DNA from 4 places in the Paenibacillus sp. sgz302164 genome. Region 3 is predicted to be linked to each of the others. Evidence: predicted binding sites of a transcription regulator. Region 3 holds the regulator's gene; each other region holds the start of a gene.
The links. Region 3 encodes Rex, which represses fermentation and respiration genes when NADH is low (regulators of the CRP and FNR family bind a similar motif). Its sites were predicted from a motif close to TTGTGAAATATTTCACAA; they were not measured.
Positions count from the first base shown of each region.

Region 1: a site for Rex is predicted at 866-883, ahead of nirB (nitrite reductase large subunit NirB). Genes of this name have one in related genera too.
Region 2: a site for Rex is predicted at 1,011-1,028, ahead of AC0LWT_RS04395 (cytochrome c oxidase subunit 2A). Genes of this name have one in related genera too.
Region 4: a site for Rex is predicted at 1,986-2,003, ahead of AC0LWT_RS32150 (DoxX family membrane protein). Genes of this name have one in related genera too.

Region 1 covers NZ_JBVYOL010000008.1:190,467-193,740, forward strand. The annotation lists gene nikE (nickel import ATP-binding protein NikE) at 1-808, shown strand, start outside; gene nirB (nitrite reductase large subunit NirB) at 973-3,274, shown strand, end outside.
Region 2 covers NZ_JBVYOL010000002.1:205,821-209,094, reverse strand. The annotation lists gene AC0LWT_RS04405 (cbb3-type cytochrome c oxidase subunit I) at 1-288, opposite strand, end outside; gene AC0LWT_RS04400 (cytochrome c oxidase subunit II) at 324-794, opposite strand; gene AC0LWT_RS04395 (cytochrome c oxidase subunit 2A) at 816-941, opposite strand; gene mobA (molybdenum cofactor guanylyltransferase) at 1,062-1,667, opposite strand; gene AC0LWT_RS04385 (chromate transporter) at 1,908-2,432, opposite strand; gene AC0LWT_RS04380 (chromate transporter) at 2,451-3,086, opposite strand.
Region 3 covers NZ_JBVYOL010000006.1:23,257-26,530, forward strand. The annotation lists gene AC0LWT_RS11375 (inorganic phosphate transporter) at 1-134, shown strand, start outside; gene AC0LWT_RS11380 (hypothetical protein) at 966-1,340, shown strand; gene AC0LWT_RS11385 (redox-sensing transcriptional repressor Rex) at 1,378-1,998, opposite strand; gene dinG (ATP-dependent DNA helicase DinG) at 1,995-3,274, opposite strand, start outside.
Region 4 covers NZ_JBVYOL010000028.1:18,942-22,215, reverse strand. The annotation lists gene AC0LWT_RS32155 (polysaccharide deacetylase family protein) at 455-1,369, shown strand; gene AC0LWT_RS32150 (DoxX family membrane protein) at 1,406-1,930, opposite strand; gene AC0LWT_RS32145 (hypothetical protein) at 3,180-3,274, shown strand, end outside.

The DNA.
Region 1 (3,274 bases), on a different contig from region 3:
GAGTTTGCTGCAAGTGAAGGACATTACTCATACTTATGCCGAATCCAAGCTGTTCCGGTGGAGCAAGCGGCAGGCGCCGGTTCTTTCCGGCATCTCCCTTGCTATCGAAGAAGGGAATTGTCTGGGGCTTCTTGGAACGAGCGGGGCGGGGAAAAGTACGCTGGGCAAAGTGATTCTGGGGCTGGAAAAGCCGCAGAAGGGGCAGGTTCTGTTTCAAGGAATCGATCTCTATAACACGGACGCAGCTACCCGCAGACGGCTTCGCCGTGATCTTCAAGCGGTGTTTCAAGACTGCTATTCTTCCGTAAATCCGCGGATGACTGCGGAACAAATTATCGGCGAACCGCTTGATAATTATGAAGCCTTATCGCCAAAGGAGTACAAACGAACCATTGGAGAATTGCTCGAAAGAGTCGGGCTAAGCCCGAACGATATGCAGAAACGCCCTCATCAATTTAGCGGAGGCCAACTGCAGAGAATCAATATTGCCAGAGCGATTGCCTTAAAACCGAAGTTGATCGTATTTGACGAAGCGATAAGCAGTTTGGATAAGGTGACTCAATCGCACATACTGGCACTTTTGAGCGATTTAAAGTCGACGTTCGGCCTTTCTTATCTATTTATCACGCATGACGTTAAATCCGCGTTCTTCATTTCCGATGCCATTGCCGTTATGGATAAAGGGGCGCTTGTTGAACACAGCGAGGATAAAGCGCAGCTCTTGCAGTCGCCGCACCCCGGCGTGACGCAATTGTTTCAGTCGGTTCTTTCAGAGCACCCGCGTTATCGATCGCTCTCCAAAATTTAAGAAGCCCGGACAATCAAAGCCTTGATTTGTCAGGGCTTTTTGTTGTTTCTCCGATGTATGTGATAAATTTCACATCGCTCCGGCCGTCCGGTGGTCTATGATTGGTCCATAGAAACGGCTATGTTTTGAAAAGAAAGGGAGTAAATCGCGAGGAGGCAGATACGATGGACGGTGGAACAAATCGGCCGAAACTGGTGCTTGTAGGAAACGGGATGGCAGGCATTAACACGATTGAGCAAATCGTCAAATTAGCGCCGGACATGTATGACATCACGGTCATTGGCAAGGAACCGCACCCCAACTATAACCGGATACAGCTTTCTTACCTGCTGGAGGGAAGCAAAACATTCGACGACATGATTCTTAACGATTACGAGTGGTATGAACAAAACCATATTCAACTGTACACGGGAGTTGAGGTGACGGGAATCAATACGTCGGCCAAATATCTCTATACGAGCGACGGGCATATTAAGCCCTACGACAAGCTCATCCTGGCCACCGGATCGAATCCGGTGATGCTCCCGCTGCCTGGCATTGAAAAGCAAGGGATTGTCGGTTTCCGCGACGTCCAGGATTGCAACAGGATGATGGAAGCGGCGCAAATGTTCAAAAAGGCGGCGGTCATCGGCGGCGGTCTGCTCGGTCTCGAAGCGGCCAAAGGGCTGCTTAAACTGGGCATGCACGTGACGGTCGTTCATTTGTTCGAGGATTTGATGGAGAGACAACTGGATGCCGCGGCGGCGGCCATGCTCAAAGCGGAGCTCGAAGAGCAAGGGCTTCATTTTATGATGAAGAAAAAGACCGCGGAGATTTTGGGCGACGCCCGCATAGAAGGGCTTATGTTCGACGACGGCTCGATACTGGAAGCCGAATTCTTGGTCATGGCCGCGGGAATCGTGCCCAATACGGTGCTGGCCCGTAATGGCGGCATCCAGGTCGGACGGGGCATTGTGGTCGACGATTACATGCGGACAAATGTCGCGGATGTGTACGCTGTCGGCGAATGCAATGAGCATCGCGGCATCTGCTACGGTCTGGTGGCGCCGTTGTTTGAGCAGGGCGCTGTCCTGGCTAAACATTTGTGCGGGGTAGCGGTAGAGCCTTATAACGGATCGACCGTATCGACCAAGCTGAAAATTTCCGGAGTGGACGTATTTTCCGCGGGGGAATTTCAAGACGGTCCCGGACTGGACATCATTCGTTCGCAGGATCATTGGAAGAAAACGTATAAGAAAGTGCTGCTTCAGGACAACCGGATCGTTGGCGGCGTATTGTTCGGCGATGTCAGCCTGTCCGCTCAGCTGTTGAAATGGGTAAAAGACCAGGAGCCTATGACGCAGGACATTCATGCGCTTTTGCTGGGCACTTCGGCTGCTGCCAGCGCGGACCCGCTCGCTTTTGCAGCCGCGATGCCTGCGGACGAGATCGTATGCGGGTGCAACGGGGTTACCAAAGGCATGATCGTGCAGGCTATCGTGGAGCAAGGACTAAGCACGGTGGAGGAAATCAAGGCGTGCACCGGAGCCAGCCGGTCCTGCGGGGGCTGCAAGCCGATGGTGGAAAACATCCTCGCTCTGACGCTGGGGGATGGCTATGAAGGCAGCACCGCCAAGGAAACGATATGTCCTTGCACGACCCATACCCGTGACGAGGTTGTCGCGGCGATCAGGGATAAAGGGCTGACCCACGTCAGAGAAGTGATGAGCGTACTGGACTGGAGCAATCCGGAAGGATGCCCGAAATGCCGCCCTGCGATCAACTATTACATCGGCATGGTATGGCCCGAAGCTTTCGAGGACGAGCGGGATTCGCGATTCGTGAACGAAAGGCTGCATGCCAATATCCAAAAAGACGGCACCTACTCCGTTGTCCCCAGAATGTACGGGGGCGTCACGACGCCGGATCAGCTGCGCAAAATAGCTGAAGTCGCGGACAAATATGCCGTGAAAATGGTCAAGGTGACCGGCGGCCAACGGCTCGATCTGCTGGGCGTGAAGAAAGAGGATCTCCCGCTCGTATGGGGAGAGCTGGATATGCCGTCCGGGTACGCTTACGCCAAGTCGATTCGAACCGTAAAAACATGCGTAGGCTCAACGTTTTGCCGCTTTGGCACCCAGGATTCCCTCGGCATGGGGATTTTGCTGGAGAAAAAATTCGAGCGGCTGTGGATGCCGGCCAAATTCAAAATGGCCGTCAACGGCTGTCCCCGCAATTGTGCCGAGCCGGAAATTAAAGATTTTGGCATTATCGGGAATGACGGCGGTTGGGAGATTTATGTCGGCGGCAACGGCGGTGTGAAATTAAGGGGCGCGGACCTGCTCTGCAAGGTGAAGACGGACGAAGAGCTGATTGAGCTTGCGGGAGCTTTCATTCAATATTACCGGGAAACCGGAAATTACGGGGAGCGCACGTCCGATTGGATCGAACGGATCGGCCTGGATACGGTTGTCCGGGAAATTGTCG
Region 2 (3,274 bases), on a different contig from region 3:
CGGCAGCAGCTTGCCTCCAAGCGTATAAGAAATGCCCGAATAGAGGAAGCCGATAATAAAATAAGTCGTAAAAATGAGCGCCATCAATACCCCATGGGCCGTCAGCAGCTCGTAATAGCCGATTCCGTACGGCAGCTTGACCGTCCCGCTGCGGACCATGCTCTGCAGCAGCCCGGCGATGCCGCCGATCAGCAAAGCGATGAACGCCACGATGATGTGCGCGACGACGAGCTTCCCGTCTTTCAGATCGAATTTCGTGCCGTTTCCGTGCAAATGCGCTACTTTCATGACCATTGCCACCCCCTTTTGCTTGCGTCCCGAATTCATTTGACGATAATCGTCGTTTTCATAAATTCATGCGCCCCGCCGCAGTATTCGTTGCACAGGATGAGGTACTCGCCCGGCTTTGTGAACGTATGGCTCACATGGCTGACCTCGCCGGGCACGATCATCATGTTCACGTTTGTGCCGGGAATTTCAAATCCGTGCACGACATCCTGGGTTGCCACGATAAAATTGATTTTCGCACCGACGGGCACCTCCATTTTGTCCGGAGCATACCCGAACGTGAACGCCGTCATCACAGCTTCGTACTCGTTGTCCCCGATTTTGCGGAGTCCGGGATTGTCAAAAGGAGCCGTTTCCTTCAGCTTGGCCGGATCGATCTGGTGATGGTGCTCGCTCGGGGGCTTGACGCCCATGGCAAAAGCGGACACGCCCAGCACGCCGAGAAACACGAACAGCATAGAGATGCCAATGGTCAACCAAATTTTTTCAAGCTTGTGAATATGCATGGCGATCCACCCTTCACATTTCTAGTTTCTGGAAATAAACAATAAATAAACGGCAACCCAGCTTGCAATCAAAAACGCGCCCAGCAGCAGTACGGCGGCAAACGTTCCATTCAAAACCGGTTCGGCCTTTTCCTTATTGTTATCCATGTCATCTTCCCCTCCATTTGTGGTCCAGCCTCTCATTACCTACATTTTAGTGTCCTTGATCCCCGCCCTCTGTGATATCGGTCACAACAACATCGAGCAAATATGAACAATCCGTTACCTTTACGTTTGGGGGACGGCCATGCGCTGCAAAGCTTCGTAATCGGCAGACGTCTTGATGCTGGCGACGAAATTCAATCCCACATCGCGCTCCTGCAAATAGCGGTCATCCAGCTCCCCCCAAAAAATGTGGTTGAGCAGCGCCGACATTCTCGTCTCCCCCCGCTGCAGCAGGCCGACGATCGCCTCCTTGCACTTGCGGTCATAAATGCCGTGAAGCGGATACAACCCTCCGGCAACCAAAGGCACGACGGCGTCAAAGCCGTCCTTTTTCCGCTCCCACAGCAGCTCCGCCGCCTTGCAGGAAAGAAACGGCATGTCGCAGCCGACAACCCACACGGACGAATGTTTGGCCAGAGACAAAGCCGCATGCATGCCGACGAGCGGACCCTGAGCCTTGTAGTAGTCCGTTATGATCCGAACCGAGCGGTCGAGCATGGGCAGGAAAGGCCGGACATCGTTCGTTACGACAATCAGCTCATCGCACAGTGGCTTCATCATTCTCATTTGTCGAATAATCAGCGGCTCGCCTGCAAAAGGAAGCAGCGCTTTCAGCTCCCCTTTCATCCGGCGGCCCGCTCCGCCTGCCAAAATGACTCCGGTCAGCATCTCCCTCACTCCCTTGCTATGTTAAAATGGGTTACGATATCTCAACTTTAGAACAGCGAAACCGTATTGTAAGTGAAAAAGATCACAGTTGCCACAGCAAACAGGGCTGCCCCATCGGCAGCTTTTGCTGCCAGTGGTTCAGCCCTGGTGAAGTCGGTCGGGTCGGTCTTCGGTCTTCGGTCAACATGTTGTTTCGCCATGAATTGGCGAATGGCCAAAGCGCCAGTTAGCTGGCTGGCATCAGAACAGGATGATGCCTGCCAGTCCGGAAGCGACGATGACCATGAACGGATGCATGTTATGCTTCAGCACGCCGTAAATGCAGCCTGCGCAAATGAGCAGCGTGGCGAACGTCGACCACGTCAGGCCCATACGCGCATTCAAGCCGAAATGCAGCGCGGCGTAGACGATCAGGCCGGTTACTACCGGCCTTAATCCGTAGAAGGACGATTTGACCCAGCGGTGCTCGTGCATTTTTTGAAAAAAAGCCGCCAGCAGGATAATAATAAGCAGCGACGGGAACACGATGCCCAGCGTCGACGCAATAGCCCCCGCCAAACCCTCCGCGTGATAGCCGACAAGTGTCGCGGTATTGGTCGCGATCGGGCCCGGGGCCATGCCGGCCAATGTAACGATTTCCTGAAAATGGGCGCTGTCCGCCCAGCCGTACTTCGTAGCCTCATTCTGAATTAGCGGAATGACTGCATAGCCGCCGCCAAAGGAGATGCAGCCGATTTTGAAAAATGTGAAAAATAACTGCCACATCCCAGTTCACCTCTATGGCTAAATGTAGTATTCGGGAAACATGATTTCCGGCTTCGGATCGGGAGCGCTCGCTTTCTCGAACGGCGCGCTGACTCCGAGCATGGACTTGATTTTCACGGCAAGCACGCCAGCGATAATCCCAACCGCAATGATAAGTAAAGGATGAATAGGCGTTGCGATCAAAAGCCCTAGCGAAACGACTGCAACCGTAGCGGTCGTTTTATCGATCAGCGACGATTTGGCCATTCTATAGGCTGCAATCAATATAAGTGCGATAATTGCCGCGTGAATGCCTTTCAAGGCAGCTTCAACTTTTGGAAATGCGCTGAACAAAGAGTACATCGAGCTCAAAGCGAACACGATGACAACCGGCGGAAGCGTAATGCCGAGCACCGCCATAACCGCGCCGCCGACCCCGGAGAGCCTGTAGCCGATAAAAGCCGCTGAGTTGACGCCCACTCCCCCCGGCGCGGAACCGGCGATGGAAATCAGATCGCTCATGTCCGACTCCTTGAGCCAATTGCGCTTCTTGACGATCTCCCTTTCAATGATCGGGATCATCGCATAGCCGCCACCGAAGGTCGAAGGGCCGATTCGGCAAAACACCCAAAATATGCTCACCAGCATGGAAATCCGCTGCAACTGTTGTTTCATCACGATGTCACCTTCCTTAGCGTACAACCTTATTACATTCATTATAGCACCTTTATTCCATTTTGGAATGAAGATATCATCCAAAATCGATTCACGTTTGTTTATCGCCTTAATTATTTCTGCTTATAAGGAATTATACCCGCCTATTTATTTCAATTTGAATTAAAGTCGACTATTCAGGGTTGTTT
Region 3 (3,274 bases):
CGGGAAGCGTCCTGCGCTTCCATGAAGTCCAATGGGCAACCGTCGGCAAAATGATCATGACCTGGGTCATTACCATCCCGATCAGCATCGTCTTGTCTTACTCGATTTACTTCGTGTTGTTTAAGTTGTTTTAGATGAAAAACCCGGGCCGCTATGGCTCGGTTTTTTTGTTGTTTTTGCAAAGCGCGGCGGGGCGCTGCAATGCGGCTGTGGAGCGAGCCGCTTGTGCGCTGCATGCTCTGTGGAGCGAGCAGCATACGCGCTGCTTGCGCTGTTGAGCGAGCAGCATACGCGCTGCTTGCGCTGTTGAGCGAGCGCTTGCGCGCTGCTTGCTCTGTGGAGCGAGCGCTTGAACGCTGTATACGGCTGTGGAGTGAGGCGCTTGTGCGCTGCTTGCGCTCTGGAACGTGCGCTTGTGCGCTGCTTGCGTTGTTTTACGAGCCGCTTGTTAACGCTCTGCGATAGCCGCTCTCAGCGTCGAATTGAATGGCTACAGTACGTTAGATGTGCGCACAAGATCGCGTATTTGTTTGTTGACCTTCGCAATCAGGAGCGGTTTTAAAACCGAACTTTCACCGGTTTCCGCTTCTTTTTGCCGTCCGCCCAAAGACGGCACTTCGCGCCAATGAAACGAATTGGCTCGACAGCCGGAAAAAACTACAAAACTCCCATGACGCCGTAGACGTTACCCCCACAGAATGAAAACAATCGTCTACTGAAACAATTTCAAGCTTTAAAAGCGTAAAAGTTGGAAACGAGTACATTATTTTCGTTAAAATATAGGCTGCTGAGAAAACATACATTGGAGAGACGCATCATATTACGGGTAGAAAACCAGACTGTTGATAAAGTAACGGGGTAGAGGAACCAAAAGGGGCACAATCACTCTTCAGTAACCTACGGCTCTCTCCTGTACGGGTTACGGCGTTGGAACAAGCAGCCTGGCACAGAAAAAACCTGCGAAAGTGCAGGCTTTTTCAGCAGAAATGGTTCATTTCGGCAAAAAGCCTGCGATTGTGCAGGAATTTTCGCTAAAAACGATTCTCAGCCCATGTTCGCGGCGAAAAGCCTGCACATTTGCAGGAATTTTTCGTATCCAGCGCATCAGCGAGCAAAAAACTGTACTTTTGCAGGTTTTCTCCACGTTGCTAAGCAAATGTACTGCCTGCTGCCATGCGAGTTTTTCGCCGATCCAGCTTCCGGAGGCTTCTGCAGGGTTTTGTTTCTCTTCTGCAGTTTTCTGCGGGTTCCTGCAGGTTTCCGCGAGTTTCCACTGGTTCGTTTCTCCTCTGCAGGTTTCTGCAGCTTTCCCCTGCGTCCTGCTGCAAGTTTCCGCATAGCGCGAGCCCTTAGGGCCTTTGCGGCCGGAGTCTTGGCCTAGTCCAAATAATAGGCCAGACTCTGCAGCTCGGTCGTGAAATCGGCATGGTGCACGCGGATTTCGGGCGGCACCTTAATGATGACCGGAGCAAAATTAAGAATCGCTTCAATGCCGGCTTCGACGAATTGATTCGCCACATTTTGCGCTTCCGCTGCCGGTACCGTAATGATGCCGATTCTGACGCCAAGCCGCGATATCGCTTCTTTCAGCTCGTGCGTCGGCTGCACGATCAAATTATTGATCGTCTCGCCCGTTTTCTCGGGCATCGCGTCGAATACGGCGACAATTTTCATATCGTTGCGCAAATATGTGTTGTAGTTGCACAGTGCCCGCCCCAGGTTGCCCGCCCCGACCAGAGCGACCCGGATATGGCGGTCCAGCTTCAAGATCTGCCTGATCTTCTCGATGAGATAGCCGACGTCGTAGCCGATCCCTTTTTTGCCGAATTCCCCGAAATAGGCCAAATCTTTGCGGATTTGCGCGGGGTTCAAATCGAGCTTTTGCCCCAGATCCTGCGACGAGACCGTCATAATATTTTTCATCGCCAGCTCGTTCAAAAACCGCAAATAAATCGGCAGCCGGCGGACTACAGCTTCGGATATTTTTTGTGTCTTCACCGCTGCGCCTCCCCCATCCATTCCTCAATTCTTGGAATCATTTGTTCCGTCGTCATATGTTCAATCTTCGGACCGGGCAGCGAATAAAGAAAATATTTGCCGTACTGCGTATCGATAACGCGGGTATCGTAAATAATAACGATTCCTTTATCCGTAGCCCGCCGCACGAGCCGCCCGAATCCTTGCTTGAAACGAATGACCGCCTGCGGCACGGAAAATTTCATAAACGGATTTTCGTTCCGCTTTTTAATATTTTCACATTTGGCTTCAATGAGCGGGTGATTCGGAGGCTGAAACGGAAGCCGAATAATAGCCAAGCAGGACAACGCATCGCCCGGGATGTCCACGCCTTCCCAGAACGAGCTTGTACCCAGCAGCACGCAGGAATGGTGGTCCTGGAACATGCGGGTCAGCTTGCTGCGGTTGCCGCTGTCTACGCCCTGTCCAAGCACGGTAATCCCATGCGGCTTTAACCGCTCCTTCATGCCGGCATGAATCTGCTTTAACATCCGGTTGGATGTAAACAGCACGAGCATTCGGCCGTTGGTAACCAAAGCGACATTGCTTAAAGAATCGATAAGTGCTTGTATGAAAACGGCGTCCCCGGAAGGGCCTTTAATCGTCGGAAAATCTCTGGGAATACAGACCAGCGCCTGCTCCCTGTAATTGAACGGGGACGGAAGCTGCACCGTTTTGAGCTTGCCGGCCTCTTCGCCGGCGGGAATTTGCAAACCGAGCTGATCGGCCGAGTATTGGAACGATTTGTTCACGGATAACGTAGCCGAAGTCAAAATGATGCTGTCTTTATTTTTGAAAAAATGCTCCTGAAGCAGCGGACTCACATCCGTCGGCACACTGATCAGCTGCAGCGACTTGCTCTTGGAATACGTGCCGGCTTCCATCCAGTATACGTAACCTTGATCCTCCATTTTCATGAAAAAATGAAGCGCATCCCGGTGCCCGTAAAGCTCCTTCAAAGTTCCGTTCAAATCCGTCACGATGCTCTGGACTTCCAGAACTTCCTGCATCTCTTTGATCTCGCTCAGCATTTTGTCGAGCGTGCGGAGCGTATCGTTCATGCTCAAATAAATGTTGTCCTCCATCATCGTCAGCTCGCTCCAATGCGCCGGCAGCGCCTCGGGCTTCATGCGCAGCACGTATTGCGAGTTCTCCGATTGCGACGGGTCGCTTTTTGCCGTAAGCAGCTCGTACAACCCTTCGCTCAAACGCTCCCAGTCTTCCTTGATCTGCACGATTTTCGGGTACAAACCGTCTA
Region 4 (3,274 bases), on a different contig from region 3:
TTTCCCGGTAAAAGCCTGCACTTTCGCAGGTTTTTCGGCTTGGCAAGCCGCTTCACGTTTGGAAGCGCCTCCAATTGAGGCCCCCTTGGCTGCAGGTGCCACTTATCGAATGGCTTTGCCATCTTCGGCGTCAAGCTATTGAGCCAATGCCGCCTCGGATGCCAAACAAATTAAATCTTTTAGCTCGATGGCGATCTTGCCCTTCGCTTGCTATGCAACGAGCAGCGCCGAAAGCGCCTAAGAGGCTGCCTGCCATTGCACAATTTGCAATGGGGCCTCGTCGAATTCGGCGATTTGCGGCATTTCGGCGCATTTCCTGGGAAATAATGAACGGAATTGTCGAAACATTAGGGTAGGGAGCGCCTTTCAAAAAATTACCAGAGCCCGGAAGGCACAGTATAGCCATAATAAGGACGTTGAATGGTTGTATTTCCATCGGGGGAGGGAAGTGGTTATGGGTGAAGCTCCTGCATTAAGGGCATTAATGATTCGATCCGCTTTTGCCGCTGTGCTTGTGTTAGCAGGTGCGGGCTTCGCCGGGTGCAGCGCAGGACCGCATCGGCCGGAGGCGTCAGGCACCCCTGTAATCAAGGCCTCTCCCCAGGCTCAGGCAAAAGCCCTGACTACTCCCGGCGCCGCAGCTTTTGAGGATGACTCTATCGTGGAGAGGCAGCATTTTTATTCGGGCGTCCGCCGGAACAAACCTCCGATAGCCTCGCCGACACCCCATGCCCGGCAAAAAACGGCCTTCTTAACGTTTGACGACGGCCCTTCTCAAAGCACGGACAAAATTTTGCGCATTTTGAAAAACAATGGCGTGCAGGCGACCTTTTTCGTTGTCGGTTCGGACAGCGGCGAGGGGAGGGCGCTTTACAAAAGAATTGCGGCAGACGGGCACGCACTGGGCAATCACACGTTTTCCCATAACTACAGGTCGATCTATAGATCCGTGGAGGCATTTAAAAATGACGCCCGCCGATTGGACCGGCTGCTGGAGGAGACTGTCGGCTACCGGCCGGATATTATCCGGTTTCCGGGGGGCTCGAACAATCATTTGAGCCGGAAGGCGGGCGGAAGGGGCATCATGAGCCAAATCGTCAAAGCGATGCAGGAAGACGGCTACCAGTACTTCGACTGGAATGTCAGCTCGACGGACGCGGCGGCTCCCGTGCAGGATAAAGACATGATTATCGCATCGGTGCTGGGCGCAAGCCGGGGCAAGCAAAACATCATCGTCCTGATGCATGACAGTTCCTTCAAAACGACGACCGTCGAAGCGCTTCCCGTGATCATCCGCCGGTTGAAAGAGGACGGCTTTCGATTTGAAAAACTGACCAAGTCTTCGTTCACGTTTCACTTCCTGGAGTGACAGCTAACAAAAAAAGAAGGGGCAACAGCCCCTCTTTTATCTCAATTTAGGTTTTAGATGCAGCGCCACGAACAACTTGTCGATCCATTTGTGAATGTAAGGGAGGATCAAGTGGTCCACGCCGAATTTGCCTGCGTTCGCGCCTGCCGCAATAATGAAGAATCCGAGAAGCATCAGCCAAGGGTTCGTGCTAACGGTGCCTGCAAACATGTACATGCAGTTCATAATCAGCCCGAAGAATACCGCTGCGGTCGTCAATGCGCCAAGTATAAGGCCCAGACCGACCAACAGTTCGCCCCAAGGCACGAGGAAGTTGAAAATGCCTACGTTCGGCAGAGCGAAACCTTTGACGAAAGCCACGAAGTTCGGGTATACAAGATCCGTTGTCCCCGCAGCCAGCACCGGCTTCGTAACTGCGCCTTGCAGATAACCGGCTGCGTCGAACGCTTTTTCCCCTGTAATTTTGTGCCAGCCTGCAGTGACCCATTCCCAACCTACATACAATCGAACGAGAGTCAGCAGCATCGCCGCGTACTTATTTTCTCTTAGCCATTTCATCATTTGAACCAGCTCCTCTCTTCTATGGTTTTAGTATAAACCCGTTTTTCCTGTACGTATGTGAAAAAAATCACAATATAATGCCTATTTTAAGTTACCACTCCAAAACCGTCGTCGGGTACTTTAGATGCCTCGCAAGTGGTCGACCGCCTGTCGTGATTCGGCGCAACATTGGGCGCAAGTGGTCGACCGCCTGTCGTGATTCGGCGCAACATTGGGCGCAAGTGGTCGACCGCCTGTCGTGATTCGGCGCAACATTGGGCGCAAGTGGTCGACCGCCTGTCGTGATTCGGCGCAACATTGGGCGCAAGTGGTCGACCGCCTGTCGTGATTCGGCGCAACATTGGGCGCAAGTGGTCGACCGCCTGTCGTGATTCGGCGCAACATTGGGCGCAAGTGGTCGACCGCCTGTCGTGATTCGGCGCAACATTGGGCGCAAGTGGTCGACCGCCTGTCGTGATTCGGCGCAACATTGGGCGCAAGTGGTCGACCGCCTGTCGTGATTCGGCGCAACATTGGGCGCAAGTGGTCGACCGCCTGTCGTGATTCGGCGCAACATTGGGCGCAAGTGGTCGACCGCCTGTCGTGATTCGGCGCAACATTGGGCGCAAGTGGTCGACCGCCTGTCGTGATTCGGCGCAACATTGGGCGCAAGTGGTCGACCGCCTGTCGTGATTCGGCGCAACATTGGGCGCAAGTGGTCGACCGCCTGTCGTGATTCGGCGCAACATTGGGCGCAAGTGGTCGACCGCCTGTCGTGATTCGGCGCAACATTGGGCGCAAGTGGTCGACCGCCTGTCGTGATTCGGCGCAACATTGGGCGCAAGTGGTCGACCGCCTGTCGTGATTCGGCGCAACATTGGGCGCAAGTGGTCGACCGCCTGTCGTGATTCGGCGCAACATTGGGCGCAAGTGGTCGACCGCCTGTCGTGATTCGGCGCAACATTGGGCGCAAGTGGTCGACCGCCTGTCGTGATTCGGCGCAACATTGGGCGCAAGTGGTCGACCGCCTGTCGTGATTCGGCGCAACATTGGGCGCAAGTGGTCGACCGCCTGTCGTGATTCGGCGCAACATTGGGCGCATGTGATAGACCGCCCGCCGTCATGCAGCGGAACATCGGGCACTGGGAGCTGAACGCGGTACGATCCGTTTGTTAGGGCCAGCGGCAGCAGGTTTTTGCCCGGATTCTTGCAACCCGAATGCTTCTTCCAACAATGACACATAATACAAGCAGAAAGGAGCTGACCGAGCATGAATCGTAATGATTCCAAAGAACAAGTTCAGCACGAGCAGCAAAACAAGGAGCTGCAAAAGCAATCCGCTGAATTCGGCAAAGAAGGCTTTGT